Regions from separate parts of the Streptomyces sp. NPDC087901 genome, predicted to be linked through region 1. Evidence: riboswitches for the same ligand, from Rfam matches in the RefSeq annotation. Region 1 holds a riboswitch; each other region holds the start of a gene.
The links. A riboswitch is a leader RNA that binds a small molecule or an ion and turns the genes downstream of it on or off. The one in region 1 is predicted to bind S-adenosylmethionine.

Region 1 (3,265 bases):
TTCTGGTTCGTCCTGCAGTGGCTGGCGGCCGAGGGCGCGGGCAGCGGGCCCGGCGTGGCCTACCTCGCCCATGTGGTCGGCTTCGCCACCGGCTTTCTCTACGCCTGGGGGCGCTTCCGGCGCGGGGCCGGAGCCTTGCGTCCGGATCAGGCGGGATAGAGGAGCGTGGTGCGGCGCGCGCAGCTGCAGGGCGGAGGAGGGAGTCACTGCGGAGCACGGGCGACCGACGACAACGCCGCTCACGTGCGTGCCGGGCCCCGCGGGCCCGGCATGATCCGGACGCAAGGCTCTAGAGTGAAGTCTCCAGCCACGGCCACCGAGGGAGAAAGCCAGCCGTGATCACCGCGATCGTACTCATCAAGACCAGCGTGGACCGGATTCCTGAGATCGCCGAGGCCATCGCCTCGCTGGACAGCGTCAGCGAGGTCTTCTCGGTCACCGGTACGTACGACCTGATCGCCATGGTCCGGGTGTCCAAGCACGACGACCTCGCCGATGTCATCCCCGGCCGGATCAGCAAGATCCCCGGTGTCGAGGGAACCGACACCCACGTGGCGTTCCGCACGTACTCGCAGCACGACCTGGAGGCGGCCTTCGCCATCGGTCTGGACGCTTAGGACTCTCAGCACTTTCGGCCGGGTACGGACAGCTGTCCGTACCCGGCCGAAAGTGCTGAGGGGGGTCTCGTCTCAGACCTGCGCGGCCGCGCCCCGGTCCGGGACGCAACGGCCGTCCTCGGTGCGGTACTTCCACTGGGCACCCTCGCTCACGAGTTCCCTGACCGCCTGCAGGAAGCGCTCGATGTGCTCGTCCGGTGTACCGGCGCCGAAGCTGACCCGGATCGCGTTGAGGGACTTCTGGCCCGGCTCCGCCTCCGGCGCGCCGCACTCCCCGACGTCCTGCGGGTCGCTGCCGAGCAGGGTGCGCACGAGGGGGTGGGCGCAGAACAGTCCGTCACGCACTCCGATGCCGTACTCGGCGGAGAGCGCCGCGGCGAAGTGCGAGCTGTTCCAGCCCTCCACCACGAAGGAGATGACGCCGACCCGCGGGGCGTCGTCGCCGAACAGCGAGAGCACCTTGACTTCGGGGACCTCGGCGAGTCCGGCGCGGACCGCGGAGACGAGCTGCTGCTCGCGGGCGACCAGGCTGTCGAACCCGGCCTCGGTGAGCGCCTTGCAGGCGGAGGCGATGGAGTAGACGCCGATGACGTTGGGCGAGCCGGCCTCGTGGCGGGCGGCGGTGGTGTGCCATTCGACGTCGACACCGCCGTCGGTGCGCCGGGCGACCTTGCGGGAGGCGCCGCCGCCGGCCAGGTAGGGCTCGGCGTCGCGCAGCCAGTCGGAGCGGCCGGCGAGGACCCCGGAGCCGAACGGTGCGTACAGCTTGTGCCCGGAGAAGGCGACCCAGTCGACGTCCAGCTCGGCGATGTCGACGGGGTGGTGCGGGGCCAGCTGGGCGGCGTCCAGCACGATCCGGGCGCCGTGGGCGTGCGCGGCGGCGGCGAGCTCCTTGACCGGCCACAGCTCGCCGGTGACGTTGGAGGCGCCGGTGACGCAGACCAGCGCGGGGCCGTAGGGGTCGCGGTCGGCGAGGGCCCGCTCCAGCGTCTCGACGGCCTCGTCCGGGGTGCGCGGGGCGTTCAGGTACGTCACGCGGGCGTCGCGCCAGGGCAGCAGCGAGGCGTGGTGCTCGGTCTCGAAGACGAACACCTGGCAGTCGGCGGGCAGAGCGGCGGCGAGCAGGTTGAGCGAGTCGGTGGTGGACCGGGTGAAGACCACCTGGTCGTCGGCGCGGCAGCCGAGGAACTCCGCGACCGTCTCGCGGCTGCTCTCGAAGAGGTCCGTGGAGAGCTGCGAGAGGTAGCCGGCACCGCGGTGGACGCTGCCGTAGTACGGCGCGTACGCGGCCACGTCGTCCCACACCCGCTGCAGGGCCGGAGCGCTGGCGGCGTAGTCCAGCGCGGCGTAGGTGACCTCTCCGCCGGTGACCAGCGGAACCGTCACATCCTTGCCCAGAACCGGCAGCGGCGCACAAATCGACTGGTCGGTGGCAGCGGTGAAGACAGACATGACGAACTCCCGTAACAGGCAGGCGAATTCCGCGTGCCTGCGGATACGCGGCAGCACGGAAGGAAGAAAGAGGGGTGTGCGGAAGAGGGCCGAAAAGCCCTATCGCATTCGCTTGCTCACAAGAGGCTCCCTGAGGACCAGGACCCCACGGGTGGACATCTGACGATGTCGAGGGGTCCGCGCTTGCCGCAGACCTCGCTGCCTGCGGCCTGGTCTTCACCCGGGGCACCCCGCCACGGACGGAGGGTTGCCGGACAGCGGGCCGGGGCCGTAGTCGCTGTCACTCATGACCTGCGCAGCATCTTGCCATACGTGCGAGAACGCGCAAGGCGCAGTCCATGATCTGGACTGCGCCCTGCCTCACACTCCGTACGCCGGCCCCTCAGGCGTTGCTGGCCACGACCCATCTCTCCAGCGCCCGGCCTGCCGCGCCCGAGTCGATGGACTCGGCGGCCTTCGCCATCCCCGCGGTGAGCTGCTCGGTGAGCGTGCCCTCCCCCGGGTCCAGCGCGACGAGCGCCGCCGCCGAGTTGAGCAGGACGGCGTCCCGTACGGGTCCCGTCTCCCCGGCGATCAGCCGGCGGGCCACATCGGCGTTGTACGAGGCGTCGGCGCCCCGCAGCGCCTCCACCGGCACCAGGTCGATGCCGACGTCGCGCGGGTCGAAGGCCTCCTCGCGCACCACGCCGCCCCTGGCGACCCAGACACGGGAGGTCGCGGTGGTGGTCAGCTCGTCCAGGCCGTCGTCGCCGCGGAAGACCAGGGCGGAGTTGCCGCGCTCGGCGAGGACGCCCGCGACGATGGGTGCCATCCGCAGGTCGGCGACGCCGATCGCCTGTGAGCGCACCTTGGCCGGGTTGGTGAGCGGCCCGAGGATGTTGAAGGTGGTCGGTGCGCCGAGCTCCGCCCGGGCCTTGGCCGCATACCTCAGGGCGGGGTGGAACTTCACGGCGAAACAGAACGTGATGCCCGCTTCCTCGGCCACCTCCACCACACGCTGCGGGGACAGCTCCAGATTGACGCCGAGCTTCCCCAGGACGTCGGAGGAACCGCTGGCCGACGACGAGGCGCGGTTGCCGTGCTTGACGACCTTGGCACCGGTCCCCGCCACGACGATCGCCGACATGGTGGAGATGTTGACCGTCTTGGCCATGTCGCCGCCGGTGCCCACGATGTCGACCGTACGGCCGGGTACA
Region 2 (3,265 bases), on a different contig from region 1:
CATAGGGATGCGAGGATAGCCGGCGCTCCATCAGGTCGAGCGCCGCCGTTCGCTCCGAGGGCGATGCGGACGGAGTGACCTTCTGGTCCAGCAGTTCACGCAGGGCTTCGATGTCCGCAGCGAGCTCCGGCGGGTGCAGCGCGGAGGGGCAGGCCTCGTTGTGCCCGGACAGCAGACCGGCCAGGTCGCGGAGAATGTCGGGTGTGTGGTTGCTGACGATGCGGCCGCTCCAGCGGTCGCACAGAGCGGGAGCCGTCAGCGGTCCGTCGTAGTGGTGCACCGTCGCCTCGTACGCACTGCGCAGCGAGGCGAAGGCCTCGGGTGTTCCGGCCGGGTGGGTCAGGAGCGTGGTGGCGACCGAGTCCCGCAGACCGAGGAGGCCGAGCGTGATGGAGATGCGCAGCGAGCGCGGACAACTCGCCGACAGGAACAGTTCGTAGCGGTGCGGAGCCGGATAGAAGCCGCCGGCGAGGCCGACACCGATCCGGCTGTCGAAGCGGGGGGACGGAACACCCGACGACGGGCGCAGGCCCGCGGCGCGTGAAGCGGAGGCGGAGGAAACGGGGCCGCGCTGCGGCGAGTTGCCTGTACTGGAACCGCGCGATGCTGTCTCGGGCATGACTCTCCCTATGGGGATCCCTGGGGGGAACGACAAAGCCACCGCCGCCATGCCGGCACCGGCGGACGGATGCGGAGCGACTGCGCTTGCGTACCGGTCCGGACCGAGGGGACCCGTTCGATCCCGGTTCGAGCGCGCCGGGACAAGGAGTCCGGCCGATCGGACGGGGACGGGTCCGACGCGGACTAGTAAGCGCTGGAGACGCGCAACAGATCGATGTGCAGGCGCCTCGTCAAGCCGTTCCTGGGCAATTCCCACCGGTCCTGCCATCGGGGCTCGCGAGACGCGAGACCGCGCTTGTCCTGTTGCTCCAACAGGACCCGGTCGTCACCCGGGGCACCCCATCGCGGTGGAAGGGTTGCCTGTCAGCGGGCCGGGGCCGATGACCGCACGAGCGGGAGATCCCGCACGTGCAGCGCTGACAATCGTGACCGTCCACGCCAGTTTCGGTGCGTCCGGTGGTGCCGTCAAGAAGGCGGGACAAGCCGTCTCGACTGGTGGTCACCGGCGTTGACATCCTTTTCGGTGCGGCCCTAACCTCCGGCGCAGAGCAGAACGGTCACGAGTGCCGGCGAAGAGCCCTGGCTTGCCGGCCGGCAACCCTCGCACGCAGTGGGGTGCCCCAGGTGAGGACCGGACCGGATGACGTTCGGTAAGCGTGAGGCCCCGCGGGGCGGAATGGTGACGGTGAGCGGGATGAACGCAGCTGACGGGATGGCCGCTCGACGGCCTCGCGGCTGCGTCCTGCTGTGCGCGGACCGCTCCGTCGACCTGCTGCGTGTCAGCAGCGCGCTGTGTACGGCCGTTTCCCGCCCTCTCTGTCAGGGCTGACGGCCCTCCGATCCCCTGACATCCACCGCTGTCGCGGTGTGTCCTCTCCCCACCCGGCCCCTGTGCCGCGCTGTGTGCCGCGTCCCGCGGACCCGTCCCCGACGGGTGCGGTGCCGCGGCCTCCCGCGGTCCGGGGTGTCCGTATCCGCTGGAGCCCTCCATGAGTGAACTCTCCGGCGTCGCTGTGTCCCCGGGACCAGCGCCGCCCACCGAGGCGAACCCCCGTCCCGGCCCGACCGTCGCGCCCGAGCCCCTGGCGGCGCAGCGGGTCCTCCCGCTCAGACGTCCCGGCCGTTGGATCGTCACGGTCGTCGTGCTCGTACTCGTCGCCCAGATCATTCACGGTCTGGTGACCAACCCGTTCTACCAATGGGGCCGTTTCCAGTACTGGTTCCTGCGGCCGGCGATCCTCGACGGGCTGGTCATCACCCTCGAAGTGGCGGTGTACAGCGCTGCGCTGGGCCTGCTCGGCGGTGTCCTGCTGGCCCTGGCGAGACTCTCCCCGAACCCGGTGCTGCGCACGGCCAGCTGGCTCTACACCTGGCTGTTCCGCTCGGTGCCGCTGATCGTGGTCCTGCTGTTCCTCTACAACTTCAGTGCGCTCTACCGCACGGTGAGCGTCGGGGTGCCGTTCGGTCCGGCCTTCTTCACCTTCGACGAGTCGCGCCTTGCCACCGACATGGCCGTCGCGGTCGTCGGACTGAGCCTCAACGAGGCGGCCTACGCCTCCGAGGTGGTGCGCGGCGGCATCCTCTCCGTGGACCAGGGGCAGCACGAGGCGGCCGCCGCACTCGGCCTCCCGAGGCGGTACCAGTTCGCGAAGATCGTCTTCCCGCAGGCGCTGCGCTCGATCACCCCGAACTACGTCAACCAGTTGATCGGTCTGATCAAGGGCACCTCGCTGGTCTTCTACGTCTCCCTGCTCGACCTGTTCGGCTCCGTACAGAGCATGGGAAGCACCTACCCCGGCGACATCGTGCCCCTGCTGCTGGTCGCCACCGTCTGGTACCTGATCCTCACCAGCGCAGTGTCCGTCATCCAGTTCTACGTCGAGCGGCACTACTCAAGGGGCGCGCTGCGCACCCTGCCGCCGACCCCGCTGCGGAAGGTACGGACCGGCCTCGGCGAACTGAGGGCCCGGGTCCGGAGGGAGACGGCGACATGACCACCGACACGCAGGAGATACGCCCGGCCGCGGTCGAGGTGCACGACGTGTACAAGTGGTACGGCAGCCAACGGGTTCTGGACGGTGTGGGGCTGACCGTGCGGCCAGGCGAGGTCACGGTCATCCTCGGGCCGTCGGGCTCGGGCAAGTCCACCCTCCTCAGGGTGATCAACCACTTGGAGAAGCCGGAGATCGGCCATGTCAGCCTGAACGGCGAAATGATCGGTGTGCGCCGGCAGGGTGAACGGCTCAAGGAGCTCAGCGAGCGGGTCATTCTGGCCCAGCGCAGCCGGATCGGTTTCGTCTTCCAGAACTTCAACCTCTTCCCGCATCTGACCGTATTGGACAACGTGGCGGCCGCCCCGGTGGCGACGGGCAGGCTCGCCAAGGGCGCGGCCCGGGAGCGGGCCCGCGACCTGCTGGCCCGGGTGGGCCTCGCCGACCGGGCCGGGGCGTACCCCCGGCAGTTGTCCGGCGGCCAGCAGCAGCGGGTGGCCATCGCCCGTGCCCTCGCCCTGCGGCCCGGCGTCATTCTCTTCGACGAGCCGACGTCCGCGCTCGACCCGGAACTGGTCGGCGAGGTGCTGGCGGTCATCAAGGACCTGGCGAGCAGCGGCACCACCCTCGTCATCGTCACCCACGAGATCGGC
Region 3 (3,265 bases), on a different contig from region 1:
GCTGGACCACCTACCCCGAGCGGCTGGAGCAGGCCGGGGTGTCGTGGAAGGTGTACCAGGACATCGGTGACGGGCTCGACGCGGCAGGGTCCTGGGGGTGGATCAACGATGCCTATCGAGGTACGTACGGCGACAACTCGCTCCTCTACTTCAACAGTTACCGCGAGGCCGAGCCCGGCGATCCGCTGTACGACAAGGCGCGTACCGGGACCGACATCAAGAACGGTGGCGGGCTCCTCGATGACCTGAAGGCCGATGTCCGGGCCGGGACGCTGCCGAAGGTGTCCTGGATCGTTGCCCCGGAGGCGTACAGCGAGCATCCCAACTGGCCCGCGAATTACGGTGCCTGGTACATCTCGCAGGTCCTGGACGCACTGACCGCCGACCCCGAGGTCTGGGGCCGGACGGCCCTCTTCATCACCTACGACGAGAACGACGGCTTCTTCGATCACATCGTGCCGCCCTTCGTGCCGTCGGGGGCCTCGCAGGGCCTGTCCACCGTGGACACCTCCGCCGACTACTTCCCCGGCGACATCCGGTACGCAGCCGGTCCGTACGGGCTCGGCCAGCGGGTGCCCATGATGGTCGTTTCCCCTTGGAGCACCGGCGGGTTCGCGTGTTCCGAGGTCTTCGACCACACCTCCGTCATCCGGTTCATCGAGCAGCGCTTCGGTGTGCGCGAGCCCAACATCTCGCCCTGGCGGCGCGCCGTCTGCGGTGATCTCACCTCGGCCTTCGACTTCCGCCGTTCGGACACCTCGGACGTCTCGCTGCCGTCGACGGATGCCTATGAGCCTCCGGACCGCCTCCGGCACCCCGACTACGTCCCCGCGCCGCCCGCCACCGGCAGCGTGCCCAAGCAGGAGAAGGGGGCCCGGCCCACCCGGCCGCTGCGCTACGCGCCCTTCGTGGACGGTGCCGCCGATACGGCCACCGGCAAGTACCGCCTCACCTTCAGTGGCGGCGCCGCCGCAGGGGCGCAGTTCCTCGTGACTTCCGCGAACCGCACCGACGGGCCCTGGACCTACACCACCGAGGCCGGAAAGTCCCTCTCGGACAGCTGGAACACCGCCTACTCCAAGGGAGTGACCGACCTCACCGTCCACGGCCCCAACGGATTCCTGCGCACCTTCCGGGCGGCCGGGAAGGTGGCGGGGCCGGAGGTGACGACTCGTCATGATGCCGCCACCGGTGGGCTCGAACTGACCTTCGTCAATGGCGGTTCCGCGACTGTGCGTCTGACCGTTCGCAGTGCCGTCGGGTACGGGGGAGGGGTGCAGACCTTCGAGGTCCGTGCGGGCGCGACTGTGAAGCACGCGCTTGACCTGCGGGGAAGCAAGAGCTGGTACGACGTCACCGTCGTCTCCGATGTGGACGCCACGTTCCTGCGGCGCTTCGCCGGGCACGTCGAGACGGGCCGGCCCGGTTCGAGCGACCCGGGTCTCGTCACCGGGTGAGTGGTCCCCGGCCCGGCGGGTGGTTCGGGGGTGGGCGGCGCCCGTGGCCGGGCGCCCGGCGCTCCTGACCACCCGTCGGGCCGGGCGCCCCGCGCTCCTGGCCACCCGTCGGGCCCTGCCGAGTGCGTGGGTTAGAGTCTTGGACGGGTCATGAGTTCCAGTGCACAGCCCCGGCTTGCTGGACGGCACCCCGCTCCGCTGCGGGTGCTCCGGGTGACGACCTGCCCCGTACGCAGGGTACGGGGAACAGCGGACCGCGGTGCAGGGCACTCGGGGTCCTCACCCCGGAAGGCGAACCTCACCATGTTGCGTCATCTCACCCAGAACGACTCCGTGCGGAGCGACGACTGCACCCGCTACGCCGCGGGGCACCGTGTGCACTGGATCCATGCCAAGAAGTGCCGGCAGGAGCCGGGCCGGGCCGTCGAGATCCTGCTCACCTCCGGTGACGTCCGCGACGACGGATGGGTCGAACTGCGTCCCGCCTTCGACTACTCGGGTGAGCTCCCCGTGGTCTGGACGCACGCTCCACTCTCGCTGCGGGAAACGCTCGCCGGTCACCGCGGGCGTGTGTACTGGCTGGAGCGCTGGCATGCGCTGAAGCTCGTGGAGGGTGAAGGCGGCGGCGGACTCGGGGACGAGAGAGGTGCCGGGCTGGTCAATGTCGGGCTCCAGGGCGGGGCCCTCTGCGAGGTCGGCTCCGCCCGGTGCGGTACATCGTGATGCTTATCAATTGTGCCGAGATGTCGTCCTGTTGTTCTGTTCGAGGTGCGGAATTGATCGCCCTCGACCGTTCCGGCGTCACATAAAATCCTTATAGTGAACGTGCGTTGATCGCATGATCGTGACGCTTGCAGCTGTCGCCACAGGAGTCAGGACTCATGACGCGCCCTTCATCCACCGAGCCCGCGCCGTCCACTCCTCCACCGCCTCCCGGCTGTCCGGCTCACGCCGGGGCCGTGCCGCTCGGCGGGCCGGGCTTCCAGACCGAACCCCAGGCCGCCTACCGCGCCATGCGGCGTGATCACGGGCCTGTCGTCCCCGTGGAGCTGCCGGGCGGGTTCCCCGCCTGGCTGGTCATCGGGTACCGCGAACTCCATCAAGTCACCAGCGACGGCGCGCTGTTCCCGCGTGATGTCGGCCTCTGGAACCAATGGCCCCACATCCCCGACGACTGGCCCCTGTTGCCGATGGTGGGGCGTCCCCTGCCGTCCATCTACTTCAGCGCGGGGGAGGAGCACCAGCGGCACGCCCGCATGGTCGGGCCGGCCCTGGAAGGCGCGGACCCCCATCAGATCCGCAGCCACTGCGAGCAGTTGGCCGACCGGCTCATCGACGACGTGTGCAGCCGCGGTACGGCCGACCTTGTCGCTGACTTCTGCGATCCCCTTCCCGTCCTCGTCCTCGCCCGGCTGGTCGGGTTCCCCGACGCCGAAGGCGCCGACATCGCCCGGGTGCTGAAGGACCTTGCCGACGGCGGCCCGGACGCGCAGAGCGCCCATCTGCGGTTCGGGGAACACATGGCCAGGCTGGTGGCCGCGAAGCGGGCCGCGCCCGGGGACGACGTGACCTCGCGCATGCTCGCCTTTCCCGAGGCTTTCACCGACGAGGAGTACATGCTCGACCTGATGGCCATCACGGCCGCCGGGCACCTCACCACCGCCGACTGGATCAGCAACTCCCTTCGGCTGATGCTCACCGAGGACGAGTTCGCCGACTCCATGGCCCGCGGCCGGCGCAGCATCGGCGAGGCCATGAACGAGGTGCTCTGGGAGGACACGCCCACCCAGATCCTCGCCGGACGCTGG

Region 2: another riboswitch for S-adenosylmethionine. It lies ahead of ACIOEW_RS17735 (amino acid ABC transporter permease); the one in region 1 lies ahead of ACIOEW_RS04230 (aminotransferase class V-fold PLP-dependent enzyme).
Region 3: another riboswitch for S-adenosylmethionine. It lies ahead of ACIOEW_RS08095 (hypothetical protein); the one in region 1 lies ahead of ACIOEW_RS04230 (aminotransferase class V-fold PLP-dependent enzyme).

Annotation. Positions count from the first base shown of each region.
Region 1 is NZ_JBIUUC010000001.1:953,561-956,825, reverse strand. Features, by position in the region: gene ACIOEW_RS04240 (rhomboid family intramembrane serine protease) at 1-159, shown strand, start outside; gene ACIOEW_RS04235 (Lrp/AsnC ligand binding domain-containing protein) at 336-617, shown strand; gene ACIOEW_RS04230 (aminotransferase class V-fold PLP-dependent enzyme) at 690-2,069, opposite strand; SAM riboswitch class IV at 2,244-2,361, opposite strand; gene trpD (anthranilate phosphoribosyltransferase) at 2,452-3,265, opposite strand, start outside.
Region 2 is NZ_JBIUUC010000005.1:122,191-125,455, reverse strand. Features, by position in the region: gene ACIOEW_RS17745 (glutathione S-transferase C-terminal domain-containing protein) at 1-619, opposite strand, end outside; gene ACIOEW_RS17740 (putative leader peptide) at 805-855, opposite strand; SAM riboswitch class IV at 908-1,052, opposite strand; SAM riboswitch class IV at 1,177-1,284, shown strand; gene ACIOEW_RS17735 (amino acid ABC transporter permease) at 1,611-2,615, shown strand; gene ACIOEW_RS17730 (amino acid ABC transporter ATP-binding protein) at 2,612-3,265, shown strand, end outside.
Region 3 is NZ_JBIUUC010000002.1:591,101-594,365, forward strand. Features, by position in the region: gene ACIOEW_RS08090 (phosphocholine-specific phospholipase C) at 1-1,457, shown strand, start outside; SAM riboswitch class IV at 1,604-1,713, shown strand; gene ACIOEW_RS08095 (hypothetical protein) at 1,761-2,180, shown strand; gene ACIOEW_RS08100 (cytochrome P450) at 2,339-3,265, shown strand, end outside.